4 regions of the Streptomyces sp. NBC_00212 genome follow, and region 1 is predicted to be linked to each of the others. Evidence: riboswitches for the same ligand, from Rfam matches in the RefSeq annotation. Region 1 holds a riboswitch; each other region holds the start of a gene.
What was found. Region 1 has a riboswitch for cyclic di-AMP ahead of OHA17_RS10440 (M23 family metallopeptidase). Riboswitches for the same ligand answer to the same signal wherever they lie in the genome.
Positions count from the first base shown of each region.

Region 2: another riboswitch for cyclic di-AMP. It lies ahead of OHA17_RS18805 (M23 family metallopeptidase); the one in region 1 lies ahead of OHA17_RS10440 (M23 family metallopeptidase).
Region 3: another riboswitch for cyclic di-AMP. It lies ahead of OHA17_RS23840 (transglycosylase family protein); the one in region 1 lies ahead of OHA17_RS10440 (M23 family metallopeptidase).
Region 4: another riboswitch for cyclic di-AMP. It lies ahead of OHA17_RS33630 (C40 family peptidase); the one in region 1 lies ahead of OHA17_RS10440 (M23 family metallopeptidase).

Region 1 is NZ_CP108115.1:2,288,875-2,296,623, reverse strand. It holds gene OHA17_RS10445 (M16 family metallopeptidase) at 1-1,250, shown strand, start outside; cyclic di-AMP (ydaO/yuaA leader) riboswitch at 1,487-1,646, shown strand; gene OHA17_RS10440 (M23 family metallopeptidase) at 1,660-2,424, shown strand; gene OHA17_RS10435 (GntR family transcriptional regulator) at 2,661-3,338, shown strand; gene OHA17_RS10430 (HPr family phosphocarrier protein) at 3,496-3,777, opposite strand; gene OHA17_RS10425 (GNAT family N-acetyltransferase) at 3,930-6,797, shown strand; gene OHA17_RS10420 (DUF5998 family protein) at 6,836-7,423, shown strand; gene OHA17_RS10415 (alkaline phosphatase family protein) at 7,423-7,749, shown strand, end outside.
Region 2 is NZ_CP108115.1:4,116,892-4,124,640, forward strand. It holds gene lhgO (L-2-hydroxyglutarate oxidase) at 1-1,196, shown strand, start outside; gene trmB (tRNA (guanosine(46)-N7)-methyltransferase TrmB) at 1,608-2,414, shown strand; gene OHA17_RS18795 (PrsW family intramembrane metalloprotease) at 2,462-3,928, shown strand; gene OHA17_RS18800 (aldo/keto reductase) at 3,920-4,864, opposite strand; gene OHA17_RS18805 (M23 family metallopeptidase) at 4,984-6,054, opposite strand; cyclic di-AMP (ydaO/yuaA leader) riboswitch at 6,066-6,205, opposite strand; gene OHA17_RS18810 (PP2C family protein-serine/threonine phosphatase) at 6,467-7,588, opposite strand; gene OHA17_RS18815 (hypothetical protein) at 7,661-7,749, opposite strand, start outside.
Region 3 is NZ_CP108115.1:5,185,160-5,192,908, reverse strand. It holds gene OHA17_RS23855 (DUF501 domain-containing protein) at 1-531, opposite strand, end outside; gene OHA17_RS23860 (exopolyphosphatase) at 1-1, opposite strand, end outside; gene OHA17_RS23850 (septum formation initiator family protein) at 563-1,051, opposite strand; gene eno (phosphopyruvate hydratase) at 1,153-2,439, opposite strand; gene OHA17_RS23840 (transglycosylase family protein) at 2,699-3,415, opposite strand; cyclic di-AMP (ydaO/yuaA leader) riboswitch at 3,419-3,587, opposite strand; gene OHA17_RS23835 (transglycosylase family protein) at 3,845-4,861, opposite strand; gene OHA17_RS23830 (cytochrome P450) at 4,997-6,253, opposite strand; gene OHA17_RS23825 (globin domain-containing protein) at 6,293-7,507, shown strand; gene OHA17_RS23820 (nucleoside triphosphate pyrophosphohydrolase) at 7,583-7,749, opposite strand, start outside.
Region 4 is NZ_CP108115.1:7,362,680-7,370,428, reverse strand. It holds gene OHA17_RS33640 (ATP-dependent Clp protease proteolytic subunit) at 7-636, shown strand; gene OHA17_RS33635 (hypothetical protein) at 643-951, shown strand; cyclic di-AMP (ydaO/yuaA leader) riboswitch at 1,290-1,473, shown strand; gene OHA17_RS33630 (C40 family peptidase) at 1,477-1,950, shown strand; gene OHA17_RS33625 (ATP-binding protein) at 2,063-2,497, opposite strand; gene OHA17_RS33620 (helix-turn-helix transcriptional regulator) at 2,733-3,596, shown strand; gene OHA17_RS33615 (DUF397 domain-containing protein) at 3,617-3,841, shown strand; gene OHA17_RS33610 (8-amino-7-oxononanoate synthase) at 3,869-5,011, opposite strand; gene bioB (biotin synthase BioB) at 5,157-6,377, shown strand; gene OHA17_RS33600 (adenosylmethionine--8-amino-7-oxononanoate transaminase) at 6,370-7,659, shown strand; gene bioD (dethiobiotin synthase) at 7,661-7,749, shown strand, end outside.

The DNA.
Region 1 (7,749 bases):
AGCAGGTCGTCGCCGTGGAGATCTTCCTCGCGGCCCCGCTGGACGCCGAGCCCGAGGGCCTCGACGGCGTCGCCACGATCATGGCGCGCGCCCTGACCGAGGGCACCGACAAGCACTCGGCCGAGGAGTTCGCCGCCGAGCTGGAGCGGTGCGGCGCCACCATCGACGCGCACGCCGACCACCCCGGCGTCCGGATCTCCCTCGAAGTGCCCGTCTCGCGACTGCCCAAGGCGCTCTCGCTGCTCGCCGAGGCGCTGCGGGCCCCCGCGTTCGCCGACTCCGAGGTCGAGCGGCTCGTACGCAACCGGCTCGACGAGATCCCGCACGAGCAGGCCAACCCGTCCCGGCGGGCCGCCAAGCAGCTCTCCAAGGAGCTCTTCCCGGCCTCCGCGCGCATGTCCCGGCCCCGCCAGGGCACCGAGGAGACCGTCGCCGCCATCGACGCGGCCGCGGTGCGCGCCTTCTACGAGGCGTACGTGCGCCCGGCGACGACGGTCACCGTCGTCGTCGGCGACCTGGCGGGCACCGACCTCGACGCGATCCTCGCGGACACCCTGGGCGACTGGACCGGCAACACGGCCGAGCCGCGCCCCATGCCGCCGATCACCGCCGACGACACCGGCCGGGTCGTCATCGTGGACCGCCCCGGCGCGGTCCAGACCCAGCTGCTCATCGGCCGCATCGGTGCCGACCGGCACGACCGGGTCTGGGCGGCCCAGGTGCTCGGCACGTACTGCCTGGGCGGCACCCTCACCTCGCGCCTGGACCGGGTGCTGCGCGAGGAGAAGGGCTACACCTACGGCGTTCGCGCGTTCGGCCAGGTGCTGCGCTCGGGCCCGGACGGCGGTGCGGCCATGCTCGCCATCAGCGGCTCGGTCGACACCCCGAACACCGGCCCGGCCCTCGACGACCTGTGGAAGGTGCTGCGCACGCTGGCGGCCGAGGGTCTGACGGACGCCGAGCGCGAGACGGCCGTGCAGAACCTGGTGGGCGTCGCGCCGCTCAAGTACGAGACCGCGGCGGCCGTCGCGGGAACGCTGGCCGACCAGGTCGAGCAGTTCCTGCCCGACGACTACCAGGCGCAGTTGTACGCGCTGCTCGCGGAGACCGGCACCGTGGAGGCGACGGCGGCCGTCGTCAACGCCTTCCCGGCCGACCGGCTCGTCACGGTCCTGGTGGGCGACGCGGCACAGATCGAGGAGCCCGTCAGGGCGCTCGGAATCGGTGAAGTGACCGTCGTAGCAGGCTGATTGAGGAACCGTCCGGGCCCGTCGAGGCACCCGGACGGCCGAGGGTCACGGGACCCCGGTGGCGGATGCGCTGCCGGGGTCCTCCTGATCTTCGGCGCAATGTCCGGTTTGTTGGGGAGGTTGCCTGTCTGTCATGTGGCGTGCGCTACAAAAACCGGTGTCTGTTTGGTGATTGAAAGATCAGCCGTCTAGCGTCGGTCCCGCTGTCCGTCACCACCCGTCGCAGCCGCGGCACCGGACAGTGATCGCCGAGTCCCCGAAGGCGCGAGCCTGGGGAGCCGGGGACCCACTCAGTCCCTGGGGTGAATCGGACGCCTCCGCCCGCGGAGGAGCCCGTAGGAGACCTTCCTGCTCCGAACCCGTCAGCTAACCCGGTAGGCGAGATGGAAGGAAAGGACACCGCCACTTCATGGCGTTCACCCGTGCCACCGGGAAGCATCGCGCGCCCAGCCGTATGACGCGCCGCAGCGCGAACATCGCGGGCATCGCCACCCTCGCCACCGCCGGAGTCGTAGGCACCCTCGCCTCCCCGGCCATGGCGGCTCCGTCCGCCGCCGCCGACACGGGCCTGACTCAGGCCATCGTCATCGGCGACACCATCGCCGACCAGGTGGGGGCCCAGGCCGACGCGCAGAAGCAGGCCGCCGCGAAGGCCAAGGCGAAGGCGGAAGCCGAGGCCGCCGCGAAGGCGAAGGCCGAGCAGCGGGCCAAGGAGGCGCGCGAGGCCAAGGAGCGCGCGGCGCGCGAGGCCGAGCGCAAGCGCCTCAACACCTTCGTGGCCCCCATATCCGACAGTTATGTGTCCACCGGCTACAAGACCGGCGGATCGCTGTGGTCCTCCGGCAGCCACACCGGCATCGACTTCCATGCGGCGAGCGGCACTTCGGTGCACGCCGTGGGTCTGGGCACCGTCGTCGAGGCGGGCTGGGGCGGCGCGTACGGCAACAACGTCGTGATCAAGATGAACGACGGCACGTACACCCAGTACGGCCACCTCTCGGTCATCCAGGTCTCCGTCGGCCAGTCCGTCGAGCCGGGCCAGCAGATCGCCCTGTCGGGCAACACAGGCAACACCACCGGCCCTCACCTCCACTTCGAGGCCCGCACCGGCCCGGACTACGGCTCGGACATCGACCCCGTCGCCTACCTGCGCTCGCACGGCGTGAACGTCTGAGACGTACGAGCCGTACGAGCCGTACGAGACATCCGAGGCGTACGAGACGTCCAAGAGGTCCAAGACGTCCGCGCGCACACCGAAGGCCCCCGGCATGCTGCCGGGGGCCTTCGGCATTGGCCAAAAGATATCCATTGGTTCCGGCCCGTCACCGGGAATTAACAAGGCCTGCCATAGAGTCACGGAACAGGCATTGCCCGACCGCGTTTCGCGGGGATTAAGGCGGAGGTTCGGCCATGCGCATTCCGGCGCATTCGGTATGCACGGCAATCCGCGACGATATCGTCTCGGGTGTCCATGAGCGCGGCAGCCGGCTCACCGAGGAAGTCCTCGCACGCCGTTACGGAGTCTCGCGCGTCCCGGTCCGCGAGGCCCTGCGCACCCTGGAGTCCGAGGGGTTCGTCACCACCCGCAGACACGCCGGCGCCTGCGTGGCCGAGCCCACCGACCTTGAGGCGGCCGACCTCCTCGAACTCCGCCTGGTGCTTGAGCCGTTGGCCGCCGCCCGGGCCGCGGGCCGCCGCAGCGAGGCCCATCTCAAGGTGCTGCGCGGCCTGGTGAGGCTGGGTCAGGACCGGGCCCGGCGCGGTCAGGGCGAGGACCTGCGCTCGCTGGGCGGCTGGTTCCACGAGACGCTCGCCCAGGCCTCCGCGAGCCCCGGACTCATCGCGCTGCTCACGCAGTTGAGGCACAAGGTCGCCTGGATGTACGCGGTCGAGGCGCCGGCCCGCCCGGCCGAGGCCTGGGCCGAACTCGGCGCGATCACCGACGCGGTGGCCCGCGGCGACGCCGAACGCGCCCGTTCGCTCACCGCCCTGCACGCGGAGCGATCCTTTTCCGCCCATCGGCTGCGCGGGCCCGCGGCCGTGAGGACTTCGCAACATGCCGTAAACACCGCGAGCGCCCGCACTTAACAGCACGGCCGTATACAAAGAAAGGCGATAAGGGGCGCCGCATCGCGCTGCCCGCAATTCGTTTCCCGCACGCGCATTACTGGGAAACGAAAGGACCGCCGAGCCCGAATTCGGGTTCCGCGGTCCTTCGATGTGACGGGACGTGCCGTCGACCGGATCAGACGGTCTCGGGGAGTTCCTCAAGACCCTCGGCGACCAGCTTGGCCAGCCGGTCGAGAGCGACGTCCGCGCCCTCGGCGTCGGAGGCCAGCACGATCTCCTCGCCGCCCTGCGCACCCAGACCGAGCACCGCGAGCATGGACGCGGCGTTGACCGGGTTGCCGTCGGCCTTGGCGATCGTCATGGGGACTCCGGCAGCCGTGGCGGCACGGACGAAGATGGACGCGGGGCGGGCGTGCAGGCCCTCGGCCCAGCCGACGTTGACGCGGCGCTCAGCCATGGTGTTGCCCTTCGAAATCTCTGACGGTTGTCTAGACCAGTCTCTCATGTGGTGCGCGGTGCTCGTACCGACCTTAGGCCCCGGTGCGCCGCCGATCGGCCCTGCCCACCTTGCCCCGCCCCGTACGGCCCCGCGACCCGTACGCTTTCGGTATGACGACGGCGTCCGACCCCGCGTACCCGGCTCACTGGGAGGCCGACGTGGTGCTCCGCGACGGCGGCACCGCGCGCATCAGGCCCATCACCACCGAGGACGCCGAGCGGCTCGTCTCCTTCTACGAGCTGGTCTCGGACGAGTCGAAGTACTACCGCTTCTTCGCGCCCTACCCCCGGCTCTCCGCGAAGGACGTCCACCGCTTCACCCATCACGACTACGTCGACCGGGTCGGCCTGGCCGCCACCGTCGGCGGCGAGTTCATCGCGACCGTCCGCTACGACCGCATCAACGCCCTGGGCCGGCCGGCCTCCGCCCCCGCCGACGAGGCCGAGGTCGCCTTCCTCGTCCAGGACGCGCACCAGGGCCGGGGCGTCGCCTCCACGCTGCTCGAACACATCGCGGCGGTCGCCCGTGAGCGGGGCATCCGACGGTTCGCGGCCGAGGTGCTGCCCGCCAACAGCAAGATGATCAAGGTGTTCACGGACGCCGGCTACCAGCAGAAGCGGTCCTTCGAGGACGGCTCGGTCCACCTCACCCTCGACCTGGAGCCCACCGCCGAGTCGCTCGCCGTGCAGCGCGCCCGCGAGCACCGCGCCGAGGCGAGATCCGTGCAGCGCCTCCTCGCGCCCGGCTCGGTCGCGGTCATCGGCGCCGGCCGCGCCCCCGGCGGCGTCGGCCGCACGGTCCTGCGCAACCTCCTGGACGCCGGGTTCACCGGACGCACCTACGCCGTGAACAAGGCGCTCGGCCCGGAGCGGCGCGAGCTCGACGGCGTCCCCGCCTTCCCCTCCGTCGGCGCGATCGGCGAACCGGTCGACCTGGCGATCGTCGCGGTGCCCGCCGCACGAGTGCCGGAAGCGGTCGCCGACTGCGGCGAGCACGGCGTGCAGAGCCTCGTCGTCCTCGCCGCCGACTACGCGGAGAGCGGCCCGGACGGCAGGGAGCGCCAGCGCGCCCTGGTCCGCCAGGCCCGTTCGTACGGCATGCGGCTGATCGGCCCCAACGCGTTCGGGATCATCAACACCGCGGCCGGGGTGCGGTTGAACGCCTCGCTGGCGCCCGAGCCGCCGGCCGCGGGGCGGATCGGCCTGTTCACCCAGTCCGGCGCGATCGGCATAGCCCTCCTGTCGGGTCTCTACCGGCGCGGCGCGGGCCTGTCCACGTTCATCTCCTCCGGCAACCGCGCGGACCTCTCCGGCAACGACTTCCTCCAGTACTGGTACGAGGACCCCGCCACCGATGTGGTCCTGCTCTACCTCGAATCCATCGGGAACCCGCGGAAGTTCACCCGGCTCGCCCGGCGCACCGCCGCCGCGAAGCCCGTCGTCGTGGTCAAGGGCGCCCGGCACAGCGGCACGACGCCGCCCGGCCACGCTGTTCCGGTGACCCGGGTGCCGGACGCCACGGTCTCCGCGCTGCTGCGCCAGGCCGGCGTCATCCTGGTCGGCACCGTCACCGAACTCGTCGACGCGGGCCTGCTGCTCGCCGGCCAGCCGCTGCCCGCGGGCCCGCGCGTGGCGATCCTCGGCAACTCCGAATCGCTCGGCCTCCTGACGTACGACGCCTGCCTGACCGAAGGCCTGCGCCCGCTCAGGCCCCTCGACCTGACGACCGGGGCGACCCCGGCCGACTTCCGCGCGGCCCTGGCGGCGGCCCTCGCGGACGACGCCTGCGACGCGGTCGTGGTGACGGCGATCCCCTGGGTCGGCGAGAACGGAGCGATGGAATCCGGCGACGGCCAGGTCCTCGCGGATGCCCTGCGCGAGGCGGCCGCCTCGGCCCCGGCGAAGCCGGTGGCGGTGGTCCACGTGGAGATCGGCGGCCTGGCGGAGGCGCTGTCGGCCGCGGCCCGCACGGTGAACAAGGGGGCGCCCCAGACCCCGCCGAATCCAGCCCCTGAGGGTCCCTCCTGGACGCGTTCCTCGGGGGAGACCGAGGAGCGGCGGCTGGGGCAGAGCCTCAGCACTCCCCTCGGCGGGCCACCCCGCGAAGCCACCCGGATCCCCGCCTACCCCGCCGCGGAGCGAGCGGTCCGGGCGCTGGCCGAAGCGGTCCGCTACGCCCGCTGGCGCCGCGAGGCGGCCGACCCCGGCAAGGTGGGGGAGTACGAGGACATCGACGAGGCGGGCGCGGCCGCGCTCATCGAGCGCCTCCTCGGCCCCGCGCCCGCCCCCCGCGGCACGACCCTGACCGCGTCGGACGCGCAGGAACTGCTCGGCCGGTACGGCATCCCGGTGCGCCCGACGCTGCCCGCGCCGGACGCGGCGCACGCCGTGGCGGCCGCCCGCCGCCTCGGCTACCCCGTCGCCCTGAAGACCACCGCCCCGCATCTGCGCCACCGCCCCGACCTCGGCGGCGTACGCCTGGATCTCGCGGACGAGCACCAACTCGCCCGCGCATATGCCGAATTGACGGCCACCCTCGGCAAGCCCGAGGAGCTGGCGCCCGTCGTCCAGGCCATGGTCCCGCGCGGTGTGGACACCGTCGTGCGCGCCTCGATCGACTCGGCGGTCGGCGCGGTGCTGTCCTTCGGACTCGCGGGCGCCGCCTCCGAGCTGCTCGGCGACACCTCGCACCGGCTGATTCCGGCAACCGACCGCGACGCGGCCGAGCTGCTGCGATCCATCCGGACGGCGCCGCTCCTGTTCGGCTGGCGGGGTTCCGCGCCGGTCGACACCGCGGCGCTCGAAGAGCTGCTGCTGCGGGTGTCGCGGCTGGTCGACGACCATCCCGAGGTGGTCGCGGTGGGCCTGGAGCCCGTCATCGTCGCCCAGCACGGCCTCTCGGTGCTCGGCGCGACGGTCCGCCTCGCCCCCGCCCCGCCCCGCACAGACCTGGGCCCCAGACGCCTGCCCAGCTACTGAGGGCCGTCCGCCCCCTGCGGCAGCTTAAGATGGACCCCATGGCGAAGACCGGTACGACGACCCAGGGGCTCCGCGCGGCGATCGAGCGCAGCGGCTACTACCCGGCCCTTGTGGCCGAGGCGGTGGAGGCCGCGGTCGGCGGGGAGCCGATCGCGTCGTACCTGGTGCACCAGGAGACCACGTTCGACGCCAACGAGGTACGCCGCCATGTGACGGTCCTCGTGCTCACGGACAACCGTTTCATCGTCAGCCACACCGACGAGCAGAACGCCGACACCAGCTCCCCGACGCCGTACGCGACCACCTCCACGGAGTCCGTGAAGCTCGGCCGGATCTCGTCGGTCGTGGTGAGCCGCGTCGTCGCCAACCCCGAGTCGTACACCCCGGGCACGCTGCCCCGCGAGGTCGTCCTGACCATCGGCTGGGGCGCGGTCGCCCGGATCGACCTGGAGCCCGCCGCCTGCGGCGACCCCAACTGCGACGCCGACCACGGCTACACCGGCAACTCCACCGCCGACGACCTGAGCCTGAGGGTCAGCGAGGCCGGCGACGGCCCGGACACGGTGCGCCAGACCCTGGCCTTCGCCCAGGCGCTGTCCGAGGCGACCGCGGCGACCGGCCGCTGATGGCTCAGCCCGCCTGGCAGGACCCCGAACCCCTCGCCCTCGACACCGCACCCGTCCCCGAATACGGCACCGGATCGCTCGCCGATCTGCTGCCCACCCTCGTGGCGGGCCAGGGCGTACCCGGATTCGAGGAGCGCATCGCCGGGCTCGCCCCCGCCGACCGCAACTGCGTCTTCCTGATCGACGGCCTCGGCTGGGAGCAGATCAAGGCCCACCCGGACGAGGCCCCGTATCTGCACTCCCTGCTCGGCACCTCGCGCGGCGGCACCGGGCGGCCCATAACCGCCGGGTTCCCCGCCACCACTGCGACCTCGCTCGCCTCGGTC
Region 2 (7,749 bases), 1.8 Mb from region 1:
CGTACGACTGCGATGTGCTGGTGGTCGGCGGCGGGATCGTGGGTCTGTCGACGGCGTACGCCCTCACGCAGGCCTCGCCCGGGACACGCGTGGTGGTCCTGGAGAAGGAGAGCGGCCCCGCCCGGCACCAGACGGGGCGCAACAGCGGGGTCATCCACAGCGGCATCTACTACAAGCCGGGCTCGCTCAAGGCGCGCTTCGCGGTGCGGGGCGCGGCCGAGATGGTCGAGTTCTGCGCACGGCACGGCATCGCGCACGAGGTCACCGGCAAGCTCATCGTGGCCACCGAGCGCTCCGAGCTGCCCCGGCTGCACGCGCTGGTCCAGCGCGGCCGGGAGAACGGCATCCCGGTGCGCGAGCTGGGCCCGGCCCAGATAGCGGCGTACGAGCCGGAGGTCCGCGGCCTGGCCGCGATCCACGTCGGCACGACGGGGGTGTGCGACTACGGGGCGGTGGCGGCCCGCCTCGCCGAGCTGTCCGGCGCCGATGTGCGGTACGGCGCGGAGGTCGTCCGCATCGACCGGCGCCCCTCGTTGGGCGTCGCCGTGCGCACCGCCGACGGTACGGTGCTGCGCGCCCGGGCCCTGGTGAACTGCGCGGGCCTGCACTGCGACCGGGTGGCGCGGCTCGCGGGCGACGATCCGGGGGTGCGGATCGTGCCGTTCCGCGGCGAGTACTACGAGCTGGCCCGGCCCGGCCTGGTCAAGGGCCTGGTCTACCCGGTGCCCGACCCCGCGTTCCCTTTCCTCGGCGTCCACCTCACCCGGGGTGTCGACGGCTCGGTCCACGTCGGCCCCAACGCGGTGCCGGCCGCGGCCCGCGAGGGCTACGACTGGCGCACGGTCCGCCCCGCCGAGCTGGCCGGCACCCTCGGCTGGCCCGGCACCTGGCGGATAGCCCGTCGCCACTGGCGCTACGGCGCGGGCGAGCTGCACCGCTCCTGGTCGAAGCGGGCCTTCACGGAAGCGGTCCGCCGGCTGCTCCCCGGGGTGGCGGAATCGGACCTGCGCACGGCCCCGGCGGGAGTCCGAGCCCAGGCCGTCCTGAGGGACGGCACCCTGGTGGACGACTTCCTGATCCGGGAAACCCCGAGAGTGGTCCACGTGCTCAACGCCCCGAGCCCGGCGGCGACGGCGTCGTTGCCGATCGGCAGAGAGGTGGCGGCCCGGGCCCTGGCAACCCTGCCCCGCCCCTAGCCCGGCCGTCCGTTCGCGCAGTTCCCCGCGCCCCTAAAAACCCGTCTCCGTCCGCAGGCCATGGTCGCTACTCGCGCAGTTCCCCGCGCCCCTGGGGGTTTCAGGAGGCCGGGGTTGATGGGGGGGCTCGCCAGGTGCCGCTCAGGGGCGCGGGGCTGTGACAATTTGCGGCTCCGCCGCGTGAGCGAGCCCAGCCAGCACGCCCTAAGGGGCGCGGGGAACTGCGCGACCAGCCACCGACGGCCCGCACTCGCCCACAAAGACGCGGAAGCACCCCCGCCCCACCGGGGCAAGCCGTGGCAGCCCGGGGCCGTGGGGCCGAGCCCCGCTCGACGGCAGCACCCCCGCCACCACCAGCACCGCGAAGCGAAGCCGCACCCCCGCCACCACCAGGGTCGTAGAATTGGCCGCATTGTGTCTGAGCACCCCCACACCCCAGAAGCCCCGGCCGCGGCGGCGACCGAAAAGGTCCTGCCCAGGAACAAGGCACCCCGATTCCCGGGCGGCCCGGCGGCCGACCCCGCCGGCTCGCACCACGAACGCCGCATCCGCAGCTTCCAGCCCCGCCGCAGCCGCGTCACCACCGGCCAGGGCGAGTACCTGGAGCGGCTGTGGCCGGTGTGGGGCTTCGACATCGACGGGCTGCGCAAGGTCGACCTGGCCGGGATGTTCGACGGGCTGCCCGTCGTCCTGGAGATCGGGTTCGGCATGGGCGAGGCCACCGCGCAGATGGCCGCGGACGACCCCGCCACCGGCATCCTCGCCGTGGACGTGCACACCCCCGGCCAGGGCAACCTCCTCGGCCTCGCCGAGCGCGGCGGCATGAGCAACATCCGCGTCGCCAACGGTGACGCGATCATCCTGCTGCGCGAAATGCTGGAGCCGGACGCCCTGGACGGCCTGCGCGTGTACTTCCCGGACCCGTGGCCCAAGAAGCGGCACCACAAGCGCCGCCTGATCCAGCCCGAGTTCCTCTCGCTCGCCGCGACGCGGATGAAGCCCGGCGCCGTACTGCACTGTGCGACGGACTGGGAGGACTACGCCGAGCAGATGCTGGAAGTCCTCAGCGCGCACCCCGACTTCGAGAACACGGCGGAGGGCGGCGGCTACGCGCCCCGGCCCGCGTTCCGGCCGCTGACGCGGTTCGAGGGGCAGGGTCTCGACAAGGGCCACGTGGTGCACGACCTGCTGTTCCGACGGGTCGGGCACAGCGGGTAGTGCAGGCACCGTCGCGGATTGTCAGTGACCCTCGTTAGGGTCGTCTGGTGTCTTTCGAGTCGCTTCCGCATCGCCCGCATCCCGGGCAGGCGCCCCAGCAGGCCGGGCCGGCCATTGCGGCCCAGCCGGTTCCGGCGTGCGCGGACGAGCCCCGGTTCGACGCGGTCCCGCCGGACCGGTCGAAGTGGCGCTACCGGCCGCGCCGCGACTTCTGGCGTTCCAAGGCCGTCCGCGCGGGCGCGCTGATCACCCTGCTCGCCCTGTGCGGCCTGGTCATCCTCGCGCTCGTACGGGAACAGACGGGCACCGAGGGGTTCCTGGTGGGGCTCGGGCTCGCGGTGCTTCCGGTGCCGCTGCTCGGCGCCGCGTTCCGCTGGCTGGACCGGGTCGATCCCGGGCCGTGGCGCAACCTCCTGTTCGCCCTGGCGTGGGGCGCCTGCGCCGCCGCGCTGGTGGCGATCATCGCCAACTCGTTCGCGACGCGCTGGATAGCCACGGCCACCGCCGACCCCTCCTCGGCCGACCATCTGGGCGCCAGCGTCATAGCCCCGATAGTCGAGGAGAGCGCGAAGGCGGCGGCCGTCCTGCTGCTTTTCCTCTTCAGGAGACGCGACTTCAAGGGGATCGTCGACGGCGTGGTCTTCGCCGGTTTCACCGCGACCGGCTTCGCCTTCACCGAGAACATCCTCTACCTGGGCAACGCGTTCGGCGAGGACCAGGCCAGCCACAGCGGAGGCTCGACGACGGCGGCGACCTTCTTCGTACGGGTCGTCATGTCGCCGTTCGCGCACCCGCTGTTCACGGTGCTCACCGGCATCGGGTTCGGCGCGGCCGCGCTCGCGCCGCCCGGCAAGCGGCTGCGCCGGGTCGTGTTCCCGCTGGGCGGCCTGGTGTGCGCGATGGGCATGCACGCCCTGTGGAACAGCTCGACGCTGTTCGGGGTGTACGGCTTCTACATCGTGTACGGGGCGTTCATGGTGCCGGTGTTCGGGCTGCTCACCTGGCTCGCGATCTGGAGCCGGCAGCGCGAGCTGCGCACGGTCGCCGCCGAGCTGCCCGCCTACGCCGCGGCCGGCTGGCTCGGGCCCGCGGAGCCGCTCGCGCTGTCCTCGATGCGGGCCCGCGCGGCGGCCCGCGACTTCGCGCACCGCACGTTCGGGGGGAAGCCGGCGGCACGGGCGGTCGCCGAGTACGAGGCGTTCGCGACCGCGCTCGCCTTCCTGCGGCACCGCGCCTACCGCAGCGCGGGCGCCGTCGGCCCCGGACCCGACTTCGCGGCCCGCGAGCAGGAGCTGCTCCACCATCTGTGGGAGCGCAAGCCGGTCGCAGGCCCGGCGCTGCTGTACGCGGCGGGGGCCACGGGCCGGATCTGGCTGCCCCCGCAGCCGGGCCCGCCGCACCCCTACACCCAGCACGCGCAGTACGCGCCGTACGCTCCCTACGTTCCGCAGGTTCCCTACGGGCAGCCGGGCCCGGCCGGGGGCCCGGGGCAGTACAACCCGTACCTACGCTGAGGCGGCCGTCAGCTCGGAGAGCTGTGCGTCGGTCAGCTCCAGGTCGGCGACCGCGAGCAGCGCCGGGAGCTGCTCGACGGTACGGGCCGAGGCGATGGGCGCGGCGACGGTCGGCCGGGCGGCCAGCCAGGCCAGCGCCACCGTGGCGATCTCCGCGCCGGTCTCCTGGGCGATCCGGTCGAGCGCGGCGAGCACCTTGCGGCCCCGCTCGGTCTCCAGGTGCTGGCCCGCGCCCTCGGCCCGCTGGCTGTTCACCGACTGGCCCGGACGGTACTTGCCAGTGAGGAAGCCGGAGGCGAGCGCGAAGTAGGGGACGGCGGCCAGGCCGGCGCGGGACGCGGTCTCCTGGAGGGCGCCCTCGTAGGTGCCGCGCGAGACCAGGTTGTAGTGCGGCTGAAGCACCGCGTACTTGGCGAGGCCCTCGCGGTCGGAGAAGTCCAGGGACTCCTGGAGCCGCTCCGGGCTGATGTTGGAGGCGCCGAGCGCGCGGACCTTGCCGTCCCGCACCAGCTGGTCGAGGGCGGTGACGATCTCCTCGACGGGGACGGAGGGGTCGTCGAAGTGCGTGTAGTACAGGTCGATGTAGTCGGTGCCGAGGCGGCGCAGCGACTCCTCCACGGCGGCCTTGATGTTGGTCGGGGCCAGGCCCTTGTACCCGGGCAGGGCGCCGACCTTGGTGGCCACGACCACGTCGTCCCGGTTGCCGCGGGCGGCCAGCCACTTCCCGATGATCGTCTCGGACTCGCCGCCGGAGTTGCCCTCCGCCCAGGCCGAGTACAGGTCGGCGGTGTCGACGAAGTTGCCGCCGCCGTGGGTGTAGGCGTCCAGGACGGCGAAGGACTGGTCCTGGTCGGCCGTCCAGCCGAAGACGTTGCCGCCGAGGGAGAGGGGGAAGACGGAGAGGTCGGAGCTGCCGAGCGTACGGAGAGAGGTCATGGGGTGATCAACTCCCATACGGGGACGGCTATTCCGGGGCACCCCGCCCAAGGACAACCCTGCTCGGGGCGCGGGGAACTGCGCGAGCAACCACGCACGGCCCGAGGGCGAAAGCGGGGTTAGGGGTTCAGCCCCTTCGACTGGAGCCACGTCATCGGGTCGATGCCCGTGCCGGAAGGCGTGTGCACCTCAAGGTGGAGGTGCGGGCCCGTCACGTTGCCGGTCGCACCGACGCGGCCGATGACATCCCCCGTGGACACCTTCTGCCCCACACTCACCGCCAGCGACGACTGGTGGCAGTACCAGAGCTCACTGCCGTCATCCAGCGTGATCACCGTGCGGTAGCCGTACGCACCGGCCCAGCCCGCCGACTTGATCGTGCCGGAGTGGATCGCCTTGAGCGGCGTGCCCGTGGGGGCCGCGAAGTCGAGGCCGGTGTGGTGGCCGGAGGACCACATCGAGCCGGCCTCGCCGAAGGTGGAGGTGATCGTGTACGAGCCGACCGGCAGCGAGTAGCTCGCGGCCAGCTTGGCCAGCCGCTCCTCCTCCGCCTTCTTGGCCGCTGCCTCCTCGGCCGCCTTCTTCTCGGCGGCGGCCTTGGCGGCGGCCGCGTCCTGCTTGGCCTTGGCGTCGGCGGCCGCCTTCTCCGCCGCGGCCTTCTGCGCGGCGGCCTTCGCCTCGGCGATCGCACCGGCCTTCTGCTGCTCGGCCTGCTGGAGGATGCGGGCGCGCAGCGCCTCACCCGCGTCAGTGGCGCCCTGCTCGGCCTCGCTCGTGGAAAGACCGGTCATGGTCAGCGGCGCGGCGGCGATCTTCTGATCGGCCCTGGCGGCGGCGGTCTTCGGGGCGTCCGGGCTGTCGTGCGAGACCAGCTCGCCGACGCCGGGCAGCGACCCGAGGTCGGGCAGGCTCTCGGATATGGAGTCCGGCAGCGATATGGAGACCGGCGGCTTGGTCTGCGCGGTGGCCATGCCGCCCGCGCCGACCGCGGCGATGACGCCGACGCCCAGCACGGTGGAGCTGCGGGCGAGCCCGCCGCGCTGCTTGGCCACCCGGTGCCGGCCGCGGACCGGGCGCACGGACTCCTCGGTCGGGTCCCACTCCTCCCAGCTCTCGTTCTCGCCGGGTACGTCCCCGTACAGCGAAACCGGAGATGTGGGGGTGTCGAGGGCAGGCTCGTTGGACGCCACGAGGGCGCGCTCCTTTCCTTCCTTCTCGCCTACCGGGTTAGCTGACGGGTTCGGAGCAGGAAGGTCTCCTACGAGTGCCCATGACGGACGCCCGATTCACCCCACGTTGGTGGTTCCCCGGTTCCCTCGCGGGATTCGGCGCATGCGCACGGTGCCGCCTTTGCGGCGGCTGGGACGACCGCGCTGCGTTATCGAACGTTAATAGACGGCGGGGGTGGAATCCAAGCCGTTCCCACTGATCGTTAACGGTCCTGGCCAGGACTTAGTACCCCATAGCCGGTTTAAACCGGGCGAGTTGACAACCTCTCAGGGCCACCCTCGTCACACCCAATTCCTGACGGTGTGTCAATTGTTATGCGCAGGGAGACCCTTCGGGCACACACCGTGACGCCCTCATGTCGCGGTGACCGAGCTACTTCACGATCCTCACCGTGCGGCGCCGCTCCGGCTGGCCCTCGGCCGGGCGGGCCACCGCGAGCAGCGCCATGTCGTCGCTGGCGCCGCCGCCCGTGTACCGGCGTACGTCGTCGACGAGCGCGTCCAGGACCTCGTCCGGGCCGGGGAAGATCGCGCCGCGCAGCCGGGCGCCGGGGTCGTAGAAGACGCCCGAGCCGTCGCGCGCCTCGGACAGGCCGTCGGTGTAGAGCAGCAGCGTCGCGCCCGCCGGGAAGGGGTGCACGTCCGCCCGGTCCGGCCACACCCCGAGGTCGGCCATGCCGAGCGGCAGCGCGGGCTCGGCCGGCACGAGCGTGTCGAGGGAGCCGTCCGCGTGCAGCATGAACGGCTCGGGGTGCCCCCGGTTCACCAGGCGTACGGTGCCGTCGCCGCGCGGGATCTCGGCGAGCAGCGCCGTGGTGAACCCCTCGACCGCATCCAGCCGGTCGCGCCGGGTGCCCTCGCGGGCCAGCGCCCGCTCCAGGCGCTGGGTGACCGCCTCCAGGGAGGACTCCTGCTCGGCGGCCTCCCGGAACGCGCCGATCACCACGGCGACGGCCTCCACCGCCTGGAGACCCTTGCCGCGCACGTCGCCGACGATGAGCCGGACCCCGTACGGGGTGTCCTGCACGGCGAACAGGTCGCCGCCGATGAAGGCGTCCGCCTGCGCCGCCTCGTACCGCGCGGCGACGTTGAGCCCGCCGATGCGGGCCGCGGGCGTGGGCAGCACGGCGCGCTGGGCGGTCTCCGCGATGACGCGCTGGGAGGCGAGCTGTTCGCCGCTGCGGCGCAGGATGCGGTTGATGACGAGGGCGAGCGCGCCCACCGTGAGCACGGTGAAAAGCTCGCTGGACCCTTCGCCCAGGTTGGGCAGATCGTGTATGAACCAGAGCGCCACGACGGCGGCCACCGAGCCCAGGCCCACCAGAGCGGTGCCGCGGCCCGAGTAGAAAGGGGCGGCGGCGACCGGCGCGCCCGCGAACAGCGCGGCGGCGGTGAGGTCGGGCGGGGTCGAGGCGTCGAAGATGAAGCCCACGACGACCAGCAGTACGGGTAGCGCCCGTACCAGGCGCCTTTCGCCCTCTGCTCGCTGCCGCACCCGTCCAGCCTGACGCCTTCCGGCTCCCCGGGCGACCCGGGCGCACCCGAGCGGGTGGTCGGACACCGGCTCTCAGAGCCTGCGGCAGCGGTGGGGCCCCGGGCGCCCCCGGGAGCAGCTTCCCCTGGTGTGGCGATGGTTGGCGCCGTGGTCGGGCACGC
Region 3 (7,749 bases), 2.9 Mb from region 1:
CTTGGTGTCCTCCCCGCCGCACGGCGTCACGCACGGGCCCTTCGCCCACCACTCGGGCAGCATCGCGATCGCCTCGTCGCCGAGCGGGTTCACGCCCGGGCCCGCGGCCAGCGAGTGCCCGACGAGGACGTGCAGGCACTTGACCCGGTCCGGCATGCCGCCCGCGCTCGGGAAGCCCTCCAGGACGTCGATGGCGTCGCGGCGCGCGATGTAGTCCTCGTGGGCCGCGCGGTAGGCGGCGGCGAGCTCCGGGTCGCTCGCGAGGCGCTCGGTCATCTCCTTCATGACGCCGTTCGCCTCAAGCGTGCCGATCGCGGAGGCCGCGCGCGGGCACGTCAGGTAGTACGTCGTCGGGAAGGGCGTGCCGTCCTCCAGGCGCGGGGCCGTCTCGACGACGTCCGGGTTGCCGCAGGGGCAGCGGTGCGCGATCGCGCGCAGCCCGCGCGGAGGGCGGCCCAGTTGCTGCTTGAAGGCGGCGATGTCCGCGTCGGTGGGCTCGGTGCGTTCGGTCTGGGGCGGGGGCGTTTCCATGCCTGGGTCAGTCTCTATCGCTAGCAGGTGGTCAGTTGGCGGGGCGGTCGGCGTTGTCGACGCCGTCCCAGAGGTTGTAGTGCCAGGCGCGGCTGGTCGCGGCCTTGTCCTCGCGGTGCTTGTTCGCCGTGCCCGGGTCGACGACGGTGAAGCTGGTCTCCCCCGGGAACTGCATGTGCAGGTGCTCGCGGGCCAGTTTCTCGATGTACGCGTCGTCCTGGAGCCGCGCCTTCTCGTCCCGCAGCTCCTCGACCTCCTGCTGTGCCTCGGCGGCCCTGCGCCGCTGGTCGGAGATGTCGGCGCGCTGCGAGACGTACTGCCGCATGGGGTAGGCGAGCGCCACGATCAGCGAGCAGAGGACCAGGGCGAGCAGCGCCGCCCGGCCGGTGAGCCGGGAGCGGCGGGCCTGGCGTTTGCTCTGCGAGCGGTAGACCCGGGCGGCGGTCTGCTCGCCGAGCACCTTGAGCCGGGCCGCGGTGGAGAACCGGTCGCGGTCCGTGGCCTTGGCGTTCTTGCCCATCGCTCTCCCGCCTCCCCTTACACACGTACGTCCCCGGACACGGTACGGGACCGCGGCCGGGGACGTACGTACGACTGGCTAGGGCTTTAGCCCATCAAATGTCAGCCCTTGAAGCGCGGGAAGGCGCTGCGGCCGGCGTAGACCGCGGCGTCGTCGAGGATCTCCTCGATGCGCAGCAGCTGGTTGTACTTGGCGACGCGGTCCGAGCGGGCCGGGGCGCCGGTCTTGATCTGGCCGCAGTTCACCGCGACGGCGAGGTCGGCGATGGTGACGTCCTCGGTCTCGCCGGAGCGGTGGGACATCATGCACTTGAAGCCGTTGCGCTGGGCCATCTCGACGGCGTCCAGGGTCTCGGTCAGCGAACCGATCTGGTTGACCTTGACGAGCAGGGCGTTGGCGGAGCCCTCCTCGATGCCGCGCGCGAGGCGCTCGGGGTTGGTGACGAACAGGTCGTCGCCGACGATCTGGACCTTCGAGCCGAGGCGCGAGGTGATGGTGTTCCAGCCGGCCCAGTCGTCCTCGAACAGCGGGTCCTCGATGGAGACCAGCGGGTACGCGGAGACGAGCTCCTCGTAGTACTCGGTCATCTCGGCGGCCGAGCGGGACTTGCCCTCGAACTCGTACTTGCCGTCCTTGTAGAACTCGGACGCGGCGACGTCGAGCGCGAGCGCGATGTCCTTGCCCGGGGCGTAGCCGGCTTCCTTGATGGCCTCGACGATGAGGTCCAGGGCTGCGCGGTTGGACTCCAGGTTCGGCGCGAAGCCGCCCTCGTCGCCGAGGCCGGTGGAGAGGCCCTTGCGCTTCAGGACGCCCTTGAGCGTGTGGTAGACCTCGGCACCCCAGCGAAGGGCCTCGGAGAAGGACTCCGCGCCGATCGGGGCGATCATGAACTCCTGGATGTCGACGTTGGAGTCGGCGTGCGACCCACCGTTGAGGATGTTCATCATCGGGACGGGCAGCAGGTGCGCGTTGGGGCCGCCCAGGTAGCGGAACAGCGGCAGGTCGCTGGCCTCGGAGGCGGCGTGCGCGACGGCGAGGGAGACGCCGAGGATGGCGTTGGCGCCGAGCGAGCCCTTGTTGTCCGTGGCGTCCAGGTCGAACATGGCCTGGTCGATCAGGCGCTGCTCGGTGGCGTCGTAGCCGACGAGCTCCGGGCCGATCTGCTCGATGACGGCGAGGACGGCCTTCTCGACACCCTTGCCGCCGTAGCGGTTGGGGTCACCGTCGCGGAGCTCGATGGCCTCGAAGGCACCGGTGGAGGCGCCGGACGGAACTGCAGCACGGCCGGTGCTGCCGTCGTCGAGGCCGACCTCGACCTCGACCGTGGGGTTGCCTCGGGAGTCCAGGATTTCCCGGGCTACGACGACGTCGATGGACGGCACGAGCATCTCCTTCTGGGATGTGACGCTAGATGTGACGCAAGCAGTGCAAGGTCGTGCGGGGTCGCGTTCGCCTTGCGACAAGAGCCTAACCGGCTCTGGGGCTCCGGCCAGCCGAGTGCCCGCCTCCTGGGACGAAAAAGGGACCAAGGACCCTTAATCCCGGGCAAAGGACCACAACACTACTGCCGGGTAACAGCGAAAACCCCGGCCCGGCGCGTACGGGGGAATGCGCGCCGGGTCGGGGCGACCTGGGGGTGGGTCAGTCTCAGCCGAGGTGCAGCTTCTGGCCCGGGAAGATCAGGTTCGCGTCCTTGACGATGTCCTTGTTCAGCTCGAACAGCTTCTGCCAGCCGCCCTTGACGCCGTTGGCGGCCGCGATGTTGCCGAGGGTGTCGCCGGACTTGACGGTGTATTCGCCGTTGCCCTGCTTGACCGGCTCGGTGCGCTGCTGGTCGCGGCTGGCCGGCGCGGACTCGGTGCGCTCGGACTTCTGCGCCTTCGGCTGCGACTTCTGCTGGGGCTGGGCCTGCTGCTTGGGCGCCGCGGGCTTCGAGGCCTTCGGCTTCGAGGAGGACGAACCGGAGGTGTCCACGTCGGCCTTGCTGCCGCCCGCGGTCAGGTTGCCGGCGCCGGCGCAGCCCCAGGCACCCGGGCCCTGGATGGCGAGCAGCTTCTCGGCGGTGGCTATCTGCTGGCCCTTGGTGGCCAGGTCGGCGCGCGAGGCGTACTGGGTGCCGCCGGCGGCGGCCCAGGAGGACTGCGAGAACTGCAGGCCGCCGTAGTAGCCGTTGCCGGTGTTGATGGACCAGTTGCCGCCGGACTCGCACTGGGCGACGGCGTCCCAGGTCTGGACGGAAGCGGCGGAGGCGTTGCCCGCCGCCATCAGCGGGGCGGCCACGGCGGCGCCGGTGACACCGGCCAGCGTGGCGACACGGACGGCCTTGGACGGGCGACGGTGCTTGCCCTTGCCGGAAAGCAGCATGGAGGTTCTCCTCACCGACGCCTGCGAGGTGAGCTGTCGGGTTCGGGCGTGAGCTGCCCGGCCGAGCGTCGATGCGCCCGTCTTCACCCCAAGCCGTTGCGGCAGTCACTCGAACTGCCGGGCCCGGCACTTACCTTGGGTCCCCCGCTCCTGCCTACGGCGCATAAGCGTCGACTGTTCCCGTCGGCCGACGGCAGGATTCGGCGTGCTCGGTCGACGGGGCTCGTGGTGACGAGCGAGTCCGACGAAAACACACGCCCCGCCAATGTTCAAAGACGCACATCGGGGAGAAATCCCCCCTACTTGCCGATACAGAAGGGGTGTTTCCGCAGGTGAGGGGCGGGGCGGACGGACCGGGCAGACGGGACAAGCCAGTTGAGGCGAAGAGACCCATGTCTCATTTGCACAGAACGGACATAGGCCCGCGAACTAACCCTGCTTCGGTGCCGAGTTCGGGGCCGTCAGAGCCGCCGCCGCATCCTTCAGGTCCAGGCTCTGGCCAGGCAGGATGAGGTTGGGGTCGGTGCCGATCAGCTTCTCGTTGGCGTGGTACAGCGCGGGCCAGCCGCCCTGGATCTTGTTCGCCTCGGCGATGGCGGACAGGTTGTCGCCGGGCCGGACGGTGTAGTCGCCGTTCGCGGCGGGGGTGTTGCCGGACTCACGTGAGGCATCGTCACCCCGCGAGGCATGCCGTCCGGAATCGCGGCTATCGGATGAGTTGCCCGAATCGTTCGAACCACTCGTACCGGCCGGAGTGCCAGGTTCGACCTGACCGGTCGTCGGGGCGGACGAGGACGTGCCGCCCGGAGCCGTGCCCGCGCTCTCCTCCGGCGAGGGCGCCCCGCGGTGCTTGCCGGGGCTCGCCGGGGTGGACGCGGAGGGCGTCGGGGGCTTGGCCGGGTCGCTCGGCTTCGTGGCACCCGGGGCCGGCGTGGCGGGCGTGGAGCCGCTCGGCGCCGGGGCTTCGGGCGCCTTGGTCGGCGGGACGGTGGGGGTCGCGGGAGCGGGCGTGGGCGTGGGCGTCCCGGTCGACGTGTCGGGCGCGCCCGGGTCGACGTCCGCCGAGCCGCCGCCCTTGGTGAGCCCGGCGCCGCTGCCGCAGTTCGCGAAGGCCCCCGGGCCCTTGGCCGCGAGCACCTGCTCGGCGACGGCTATCTGCTGGGCACGGCTGGCGAGGTCGGCGCGCTGGGCGTAGTCCGTACCGCCGTACGCCTCCCAGGTGGCCTGCGAGAACTGGAGCCCGCCGTACAGGCCGTTGCCGAAGTCGGCGCTCCACATCCCGCCGGACTCGCAGGCGGCCACCTGGTTCCAGGTGTTCGCGTCCGCGGCGTTCGCGCCGGTCGCGGCGAGCAGAGGAAGGGCGATGGCCGATCCGGTCACTCCTGCCGCGACGACGAGAGCGGGTGCCTGGCGGGGTCGACGATGCCGTCCATTCCCGGAGCGCATGCAAAAGGCCTTCCGTGTGACTGCTGAGCCGAATGAACGGTGAACGTAGCCGTACTCGAACGCTTGTCACAAGTCGATGCACCCGGGATCACATAAAAGTCACAGTCTTGACGGCCCGTCAGATGCGGGCGATCGTCATGGGCTGGTGAACTCGACCGGCAGGGTGCGCAGTCCGCGCATGATGAGCCCGCCGCGCCAGCGCAAATCGTCAGGTTCCACCGCGAGCCGCAGGTCAGGGAGGCGCCGCAGCAGGGTCGCCAGAGCGGTCTGCCCTTCGAGCCGGGCGAGCGGGGCACCGAGGCAGTAGTGGATCCCGTGCCCGTACCCGAGGTGCTGGTTGTCCTTGCGGCCGAGGTCGAGGGTGTCCGGGTCGGCGAAGCGCTCGGGGTCGCGGTCGGCGGCGGCGAGCACGACGAGCACGGGGTCGCCGGCCGCGATGTCCTGCCCGCCGAGCGTCAGCGGCCGGGTGGCGAACCGCCAGGTGGCCATCTCGACAGGCCCGTCGTAACGCAGGAGTTCCTCGACGCCGGTTTCGAGGAGGTCGCTCTCCCCCGCGGCGAGGGAGTCCTGGAGCCGCTCCCGTTGGCCGGGGTTGCGCAACAGGGCATAGACCCCATTGCCGATCAGATTGACGGTCGTCTCGAATCCGGCGAAGAGCACGATGAAGGCCATGGCCGCGACTTCGTTCTCCGACAGGTGCTCGCCGTGGTCGCTGGCCTCGATGAGCCGGGAGATGAGGTCGTCTCCGGGGTTCTCGCGCTTCTTGTGGATGAGCTCGGCGAGGTAGGTGCGCATCTTCTTGACCGAGCGGGCGACGCCGCCTCGGGGGCCGCCTCCATGGCGGATCATCATGCCTGCCCAGTCACGGAAGTCGTCCTGGTCCTCGCGGGGTACGCCGAGCAGGTCGCAGATGGCGTAGATGGGCAGTGGAAAGGCGAACTCGTGGATGAGATCGGCCGCTCCCCTGCCCTCGAAGGCGTCGATGAGCTGATCCGTCAACTCCTGTACCCGGGGCGCGAATTGGGCGACGGTACGCGGAGTGAACGCCTTGGAGACGAGGCGGCGGAGCCGGGTGTGGTCCGGCGGGTCGATGTTGAGCAGGTGCGTCATCAGCTCGGCCTTGCGCTCACCCGGGATGCCCGTCCTGCCCTTGGCGTGGGCCGGCTCGTCGTGGTGCGCGGGGTTCTTGGAGAGCCGCTGGTCGGCGAGGGCCTGCTTGGCGTCCCCGTACCGCGTGACCAGCCACGCCTCGACGCCGCTGGGCAGCCGGGTGCGGTGCACGGGGGCGTGCTCGCGCAGCCAGGCGTAGGCCGGGTACGGGTCGGTGGCGAACTCCCAGGTGAAGAGTTCGGGGGCGGGCGGGGCGGGCGGAATGGGGTTGTTGTCCTGCACCTCTCGACCGTATCCCGCCCTCTCCCCTACATTCACGCGGTGGATCAAGAGGACCAAGAGGTGCTGAGGGCCGGCTTCGCGGTGGTGGAGCGGCGGGCCGAGCATGCGGCCAAATATTTCTATTCCCACCTCTTCTGGCACAACCCGGGCCTGCGGGCGCTGTTCCCGTCCGGGCCGGACGCCATGGAAAGCCAGCGGGACCGGCTGTTCGCCGCGATCACGGAGGTCGTGGCCCGGCTCGGCGACCCGTCCCTCCCCTCCTATCTGCGCGCGCTCGGCCGCGACCACCGCAAGTTCCTGGCGGCGCCGGAGCACTACGCGGCGGTCGGCGCGAGCCTGCTCGCCGCGTTCGCCCGGGCGGCGGGCGGGGCGTGGACGGCGGAGGTGGAGAAGGCGTGGTGCCAGGCGTACTCGGTGATGTCCGAGACGATGCTGGAGGGCGCGGCCGCGGCGGCCGCGGCGGGGGAGCCGGCGTGGTGGGGCGCGGAGGTCGTCCGCCATGCCGGGTACGGCCCCGACCTGGCGGTCCTCACCCTGCGCCCGGCACCCCAACTCCCTTATGCGGCAGGGCAGTACGTGAGTGTGGCGCATCCGCGGGTGCCGGGGGTGTGGCGGACGTACTCGATCGGAAACGCGCCGCGCGCGGACGGCACGGTCGACCTTCACGTCAGCCGGGTGTCCGGCGGGCCGATGTCGACGGCGCTGGTCGAGCGGACGGATCCGGGCGATGCGCTGCGGCTGAGCCCACCGGCGGGCTCCTTATCCCTGGGGCCGGCCCCAGTCGGCCCGCTGACTTTCATAGCGGCGGGTACGGGCTGGGCCCCCATGAAGGCGCTTCTGGAGCAGCTGGCGGGGGCTCGGTTCGACGACGAGGTACGGCTGTTCGTGGTGGCGCGGGATGCGGCGTACCTGTACGACCGGCCGGCCGTGGAGGCGCTGGCCTCCCGACTCCCCTGCCTGCACACGACGTTCATCACGCCGGCGCCGGGCCGTGACCCCCTTCAGGCCACGGAACGCCTGATCACCGCTCTGGGCCATCGGAGCCACTGGGCCCACCATGGGGTCTTCCTGGCCGGGCCGCCGGGGTTCATGGCGGAGGTCCGGGAGGTTCTGGTGGGCCTGGGGGCGGCGGCGTCCCGCATCTTGAGCGACGCGGTCCCTTCGGCGGGCCCGGGCCCCCGCCCCCTCGGCCCGGCGGAGTGGCTCCTGAACCGCCCGGTCCCGCGCTGGCACAACCCGGCGGCCCGGGCTTGAATCCCCCACCCCCGCACCCGGAGGCCACGCGGCGGAGCCGCAGAGTGTCACAGCGGGAAGGGGCGGGGTGGGGGATCAGCTCTCTGCTGAGCGGATCGCCTCTCGGTAGGCGCGCGCCGCGGCGCGCAGGGCCGCCTCCGGGTCGGCCCCGGCCGCCTCCGCCTCCACCGCCAGCGCGAGGAGGCGATACCCGACCCCCTCCCCGGAGGGAAGCGGCACCGACAGGCCCGCCGTACGAGCCC
Region 4 (7,749 bases), 5.1 Mb from region 1:
TATGTCATGAACCACCGCCCTGCCGCCCGCTACGTGCTGCCCGAGTTCCAGGAGCGCACCGCCTCGGGCATCCGCACGCTCGATCCGTACTCCAAGCTCTTCGAGGAGCGGATCATCTTTCTCGGCACCCCGGTCGACGACGCTTCGGCCAACGACGTGATGGCCCAGTTCATGCACCTGGAGCACGCGGACCCGGACCGGGACATCTCGCTCTACATCAACTCCCCCGGCGGCTCACTCACCGCGATGGCTGCGATCCACGACACGATGCAGTTCGTCACCTGCGATGTGCAGACTTTCTGCCTGGGCCAGGCGAGCTCGGTGGCCGCGCTGCTGCTCGCGGCCGGCGCGCCCGGAAAGCGCGCCGTACAGCCCGGCTCCCGGGTGCTCCTCCAGCAGCCGGCCATCGAGGAGGCGGTGCAGGGGCAGCCGTCCGATCTGGAGATCCAGGCGGCCGAAATCCTGCGTGGGCGCGTGCTGTTGACCGAACTCCTCGCTCGGCACACGGGAAGGACCCCGGAGCAGGTGACCGCCGACATCGAGCGGGACGTGGTCTTCGACGCCGCGGGCGCCGTGGCGTACGGGCTCGCCGATCACGTACTCGAAAGCCGCAAGACGTCGCTGCGCGGGAGGTGAACCGCCGTGCTGCCACCGGAACTGCCGCCGCTGCCCGCGCTGACGCGCGCCGAGGCCGAATTCATCGACTCCTACCTCGAAGTGGTCGACCTGCTCGGCCGGATCAATCCGGCGCACGGCCACGACACGTACGCCGCCCTCAGGGCCGCCCAGGCCCTGGTCGGCCGGGCGGCCGCGCTGAAGGAGGCCCTGACGCTGATGCACCAGCGCGGGGAGGCCCATGTACACGCGCAGACGCTGACGCGGGCGCTGCGGATCCTGGACGGCGAGCGCCGCGCGGGGCGGCTCACGGTGCCCCCGCAGACGACGGGGTGAGTGCACCCGGAACCGCGAGGGATACCCGACGCGCTCATAGGGCCGACGAAACGCACCAGACGGGCTACCCCCGTTCGGCCCACCGGCGGCTACTTTCGCCGGCCCTTATGAGTTGCTTACGGGCCGTGGACAATCTGCTGAATCGATCCTTCCGTTGCTGGTACAGGGCTCGTCAGCCCCATTTGCAGTAGCGCCGAACGGCCCCTGTCCACCCGAACCAGGCAGTCGTGAGCACCCTCACACAAAGCCGTTTCGGGCCGTAAATCCGACAGTCGGTGCGTGAAGATCCCTAGGACGACAAGCCCCCGCCACCGCGGCGGGGCGGTCCGGGCGGACGCCGAGTCCTGCCGCCGTTCCGGACGACTGGTCGACAAGAGTGGACCGGCAGGAGTGGAGGACCCGAGTACTTCGGGAGGGCCGTACCCCGGCCGTCCCTCGGGGTGAAGCCGCATGCGCGGCCGGGCGTCTTCGCCAGTCCGAACCCGACAGGTCATCCTTCGCAGGCGGTTTGACGAAGGGTTGCGCATGACCGCGCACACACACGTCTCGTCGCTGGCGGTCCGCCTCGGCACCGTCTGTGCCCTCACCCTCGCCGTGACGGGCGCGATGACGCTGGCACCGGGCAGCACGCCCGAGGCGAACGCCGCCGCCGTGGCCACCAGGGCGCTCCACGTGGCCGCGTCGAAGAAGGGATCGCCCTACCAGTTCGGCGCCACGGGCCCGTACCGGTTCGACTGCTCGGGGCTCACGCTCTACTCGTTCAAGCAGGCGGGCCGCAAGCTGCCCCGCACCGCCCAGCAGCAGTACAACGGCTCCCGGCATGTCTCGGCCTCGTCCCGCAAGGCCGGGGACCTGGTGTTCTTCCACTCGGGAGGCCGGGTGTACCACGTGGGGATCTACGCCGGGAACGGCAGGATCTGGCACTCCCCCAAGGCCGGCACGGTGGTCCGCCTGGAGCGGATCTGGAGCCACAGCGTCCTGTACGGGCGGGTGGGCTGACGCGCCGCCAGACCGGGCGTCCCGGTGCGTGTCCCGCGCACCGGGACGCCCTCGGGCGCCCTCGGCACGTCTCTAGGGCCTGTCCGGCGGATCTTGTCTGGGACGCGCGGCCCTAGCCGCTCTGGACCGGCGCCGTCCACGGCAGGGCGATCCAGACCGTCTTGCCGCCGTCCGCGGTGGGCGCGACCGAGAGCCGGCCGCCGCACTCGGCCGCGAGCCAGCGGATGATCACCATGCCCCGGCCGTTGTCCTGCTGGACGGCGGCGGGCAATCGTTTCGGCCAGCGCGGGTGGCTGTCGGTCACCCCGATCCGCAGCTCCTCCTCGCGCTCCAGCTGGACGTCCACGGTGAAGGTGGGCGACTGGCCGAAGGTGTGCTGCACGGCGTTGGTGGCGAGCTCGGAGACGATGAGGCGGATCGTGTCGGCGGCCTCGGCGTCGGTCGGCAGGCCCCAGTCGGCAAGGACCCCGGCGACGTACCTCCGTGCCGCGGAGACCGAGGCGGGATCGCTCGGCAGAGTGAGGGTTGCTTCGAGGTGGTCTGCCATGGCGACGCTGTCCCTTTCCCACCCGGGCCGGCTTGAAGACTCGTAGCGGTTGAGCGCTCGCGAAGACGACATCGGCCTCGGATTGTGCTTCGCGTCAGAGTGCCACTCATCGTGCCGGTCTCGGGTGCGATCCACCAAGATATGCATATATCTGTCGCTCAAAGCAGTGAACTCTCCGACGGTAGACCGTATTTGGGCTCACACTTACCCATCGCCGGAGACGAAGGAGGCGGCTATGGGGCACGGGCCGGCGGTGCGCAGACGCAAGCTCGGCGAGGAGTTGCGCAAGCTGCGCGACGACACGGGTCTCACGAGTGGTGAGGCGGCCGGTCTGGTCGGCTGGCACCAGTCGAAGGTGAGCCGGATCGAGACCGGTCGCAGTGGCGTGAAGCCGGCGGACGTGGCCCGGCTGCTCGAAGCGTACGGGGTGCGCGACCCCGAACTCCGCGCGCTTTTGCAGGCGTTGGCCGATTCGGCGGGCGGCGCCGGGGTGGACTGGGCGCATGCGTACCGGGGCCTGCTGCCGACGCAGTACCGCGATTTCATCAGCCTGGAGTCGCAGGCGCGCTCGGCTCGCACGCTGGAGACCTCGGTGGTGCCGGGGCTTTTGCAGACGCCGGCGTACGCGCGGGCGGTGACGCGGGCCGCGCTCGGGGGGCTGCCGTCGGACAAGGTGGACTCGCTCGTGGAGGTGCGGATCGCCCGCCAGGAGGTGCTGCGCGGCGATCCGCCGCTGGTGCTCAGCGCGGTGCTCGACGAGGCGGTATTGCGTCGGCGAGTGGGCGGCCCGGCGGCCATGCGGGACCAGTTACGGCATTTGCTGCAGCTCGCCGCACTGCCGCACGTGCGGTTGCAGGTCATCCCTTTCCATTACGGCGGCTATGTCGGCCTCACCGGCCCTTTCATTATCTTTTCATTTCCGGCCATTTCAGATCTGGATGTGGTTGTTATCGACCATCTGACGAGTAGCCTCTACCTCGAACGGAGAGAAGACCTTGAGGCGTACAGTGCCGCATTCCTGACCGTCCAGGCACTCGCGCTCTCCTCCGAGGACTCGTTGGATCTCATCGCCCGGATAGCCCGGGGGGAACCGGGCTAGTTCATGGCGAGTGGGGAGGCATGATGTCCGCACGCCCTGCGCACGTTCCTTCCAGTACTTCCCTCACGACTGCCACCTGGCGGCGCAGCAGCCGCAGCGTGGGCATGAACAACTGTGTCGAGACGGCCCGGCTCAATGGCGAGCTGCTTGCCGTCCGCGACTCCCAACGGATCGACGGGCCCGCGCTGCTCTTCGGCGCCCCGGCCTGGCAACGCTTCATCTCCACTCTCAGCACAGCGAATTGAGGGGCAGCACAGCGAATTGACGAGCCGTCAGGCCGTGGGCGCGGTCCTCAGGATCGCGCCCACGGCCCTGTCGATCTGGCGCTCCGTCAGATCCGCACGGGCGGTCAGCCGGATCCGCGAGATGCCGTCCGGCACCGACGGCGGCCGGAAGCAGCCGACCACGAGCCCGGCTTCGCGGCAGTCCCCCGCCCAGGCCACCGCGGCCTCCGGCGAGGGGGCCCGCACGGAGACGACCGCGGCATCGGGACGTACCGCCAGGTGCCCGGCGGCGGTGAGCCGGCCGTGCAGTTCGGCGGCGACGGCGCGGGCCCGGCCCGCCAACTCCGGCTGCGCGCGCAGCAGTCGCAGGGCCGCGAGCGCCCCGCCGACCGACGCGGGGGCGAGCCCGGTGTCGAAGATGAAGGTCCGGGCCGCGTTCACCAGATGGCGGATGACCCGGGCCGGGCCGAGGACCGCGCCGCCCTGGCTGCCGAGCGACTTGGACAGGGTGACCGTGGCGACCACGTCGTCCGCGCCCGCGAGCCCGGCCGCGTGCAGCGCGCCGCGCCCGCCGTCGCCGAGCACCCCGAGCCCGTGCGCGTCGTCCACGATCAGGGCGGCCCCGAACTCCCGGCAGGCCGCGGCGAGTTGAGCCAGCGGAGCGGCATCGCCGTCCACCGAGAAAACGGAGTCGGACACCACGAGGCCGGGCCCGCCGTGGGCGTCCAGGGCCTTGCGGACCGCTTCCGGTTCGGCGTGCGGAACGACCTCGGTACGAGCGCGGGCGAGCCGGCAGCCGTCGACGATGGAGGCGTGGTTGCCCGCGTCGGAGACGATCAGGGAGCCGTGCGGGCCGAGCGCGGTGAGCGCCGCGAGGTTCGCCGCGTACCCGGAGGAGAAGACCAGGGCCGACTCGAAGCCGCAGAACTCGGCGAGTTCGCGCTCCAGCTCCGTGTGCAGCGCGGTGGTGCCGGTGACCAGGCGGGAGCCGGTGGCGCCCGCGCCCCAGCGGTGGGCCGCCTCGGCCGCGCCCGCCGTGACCGCGGGATGCCGGGTGAGCCCCAGGTAGTCGTTGCTCGCCAGGTCCAGGAGATCCTGGTCGGCGGGGCGCGGCCGCAGGGTGCGGACCAGACCGGCGCGCTCGCGGCGCTCCGATTCTCCGTCGATCCAGTCGAACGGCGCTCGCGACATGGTGGAGTCCCTTTTTGTAGGCTGCCGACAGACCCTAGCCGGTGCCATGCCAGGTCAGGGTGTGGCGATACACACACCTCAAACGGCCCGTGTTGTGGGATCCCTACCTTGGCCACAGGCGGTGCCGTGCGCGAAGATCGGCGCCATGGACCTGCTGAACACGCTGGTGGACAAGGGGTTGCGGCGCGAACTGCCGACCCGCGAAGAGGCACTCGCCGTGCTGGCGACCTCCGACGACGAACTGCTCGATGTGGTGGCCGCGGCCGGCAAGGTGCGCCGCCAGTGGTTCGGACGCCGGGTGAAGCTGAACTATCTGGTCAACCTGAAGTCGGGCCTGTGCCCCGAGGACTGTTCGTACTGCTCCCAGCGGCTCGGCTCCAAGGCCGACATCCTGAAGTACACCTGGCTCAAGCCCGACGAGGCCTCCAAGGCCGCGGCCGCGGGCGTCGCGGGCGGCGCCAAGCGGGTCTGCCTGGTGGCCAGCGGCCGCGGCCCCACGGACCGTGACATCGCCCGGGTCTCCGAGACGATCGAGACGATCAAGGAGCAGAACGAGGGCGTCGAGGTCTGTGCCTGCCTCGGTCTCCTCTCGGACGGCCAGGCCGAGCGGCTGCGCGCCGCCGGGGCCGACGCGTACAACCACAACCTGAACACGTCCGAAGGGACGTACGGGGACATTACGACCACGCACACCTATCAGGACCGCGTGGACACCGTGACCAAGGCGCACGACGCGGGTCTGTCGGCCTGCTCCGGTCTGATCGCGGGCATGGGCGAGTCGGACGAGGACCTGGTGGACGTGGTCTTCGCGCTGCGCGACCTCGACCCGGACTCGGTGCCGGTGAACTTCCTCATCCCGTTCGAGGGCACCCCGCTCGGCAAGGAGTGGAACCTCACGCCGCAGCGCTGCCTGCGCATCCTCGCCATGACCCGGTTCGTGTGCCCGGACGTCGAGGTGCGGCTCGCCGGTGGCCGTGAGGTGCATCTGCGCTCGATGCAGCCGCTCGCCCTGCACCTGGTCAACTCGATCTTCCTGGGCGACTACCTGACCAGCGAGGGCCAGGCCGGACAGACCGACCTCGACATGATCGCGGACGCCGGGTTCGAGGTGGAGGGCGCGGGCACCACGACACTTCCGAAGCACCGCGCGGACGCGGTCGCCGCCGCGGGCTGCGGTACGGGCGCCGGCGCCTGCGGTTCGCAGGAGGAGAGCGGCTGCGGCTCCCACGAAGGCGGCGGCTGCGGGCCCTGCGGTGGCCACAGCGCTGTCGAGGTACCCGAGCAGGCGCCCGCGGACCAGGCGCGCACCGATCTGGTGGCCGTGCGCCGCCGCGGCGCGGGGACGGATCTCGCGCCCAATGCCTGAGTACTCCCCCACCGATCTGCTCGACCTGGACCGCCGGCACGTCTGGCATCCGTACGGCCCGATGCCGGGCCGGCAGGAGCAGCTCCTCGTCGAGTCGGCGTCGGGCGTACGGCTGCGCCTTGCCGAACCGGCCCACGGTCAGCGCGAGTTGATCGACGGGATGTCGTCGTGGTGGTCGGCCGTGCACGGCTACAACCACCCGGTGCTCAACGAGGCGGCGCGCTCCCAGCTGGACCGGATGAGCCATGTCATGTTCGGCGGGCTCACCCACGAGCCCGCCGTCCGGCTCGCCGCCCGGCTCGTCGAGATCACGCCCGGGCCGCTCCAGCACGTCTTCCTCAGCGACTCGGGCTCGGTCGCGGTCGAGGTCGCCGTGAAGATGTGCCTGCAGTACTGGCGCTCGGTCGGGCAGCCGCGCAAGCAGCGTCTGCTCACCTGGCGCGGCGGCTACCACGGCGACACCTGGCAGCCGATGTCGGTGTGCGACCCCGACGGCGGGATGCACGAGCTGTGGCAGGGCGCGCTGCCCCGCCAGATCTTCGCCGGCGCTCCGCCCGCGGAGTTCGAGGAGTCGTACGCCCGGGAGCTGCGCGAGACGATCGCGCGGCACGCCGACGAGCTGGCCGCGGTGATCGTGGAGCCGGTGGTGCAGGGCGCGGGCGGCATGCGGTTCCACTCGCCCGCCTACCTGCGGGTGCTGCGCGAGGCCTGCGACGAGCACGGCGTGCTGCTCGTCTTCGACGAGATCGCCTCCGGCTTCGGCCGCACCGGCGCGCTGTTCGCGGCCGACCACGCGGCGCTCTCGCCGGACGTCATGTGCGTCGGCAAGGCGCTGACCGGCGGCTATCTGTCGATGGCGGCGACGCTCTGCACGAGCCGGGTCGCCGAGGGCATCTCCTCGGGCGAGGTCCCCGTGCTCGCCCACGGTCCGACGTTCATGGGCAACCCGCTGGCCGCGTCGGTGGCGCTCGCCTCCATCGACCTGCTGCTCGGCCAGGACTGGCAGGGCGAGGTCAAGCGCATCGCGAGGGGCCTGCTCGACGGCCTTGAGCAGGCCCGCTCGATCGAGGGCGTACGGGACGTCCGGGTGCTCGGCGCCATCGGCGTCGTCCAGCTGGACCACGACGTCGACATGAAGGCGGCGACCGCGGCGGCCGTGCGCGAGGGCGTGTGGCTGCGGCCGTTCAGGGATCTGATCTACACGATGCCGCCCTATGTGACGGGCGACGACGATCTGGCGCGTATCTGCCGTGCGGTGTGCGCGGCGGCGCGGGAGGGCTGAGATGGCGATTCTGGTCGTGAGCGGTACGGGCACCGAGATCGGCAAGACGATCACCACGGCGGCCGTCGCCGCCCTGGCGCTCGCCGCCGG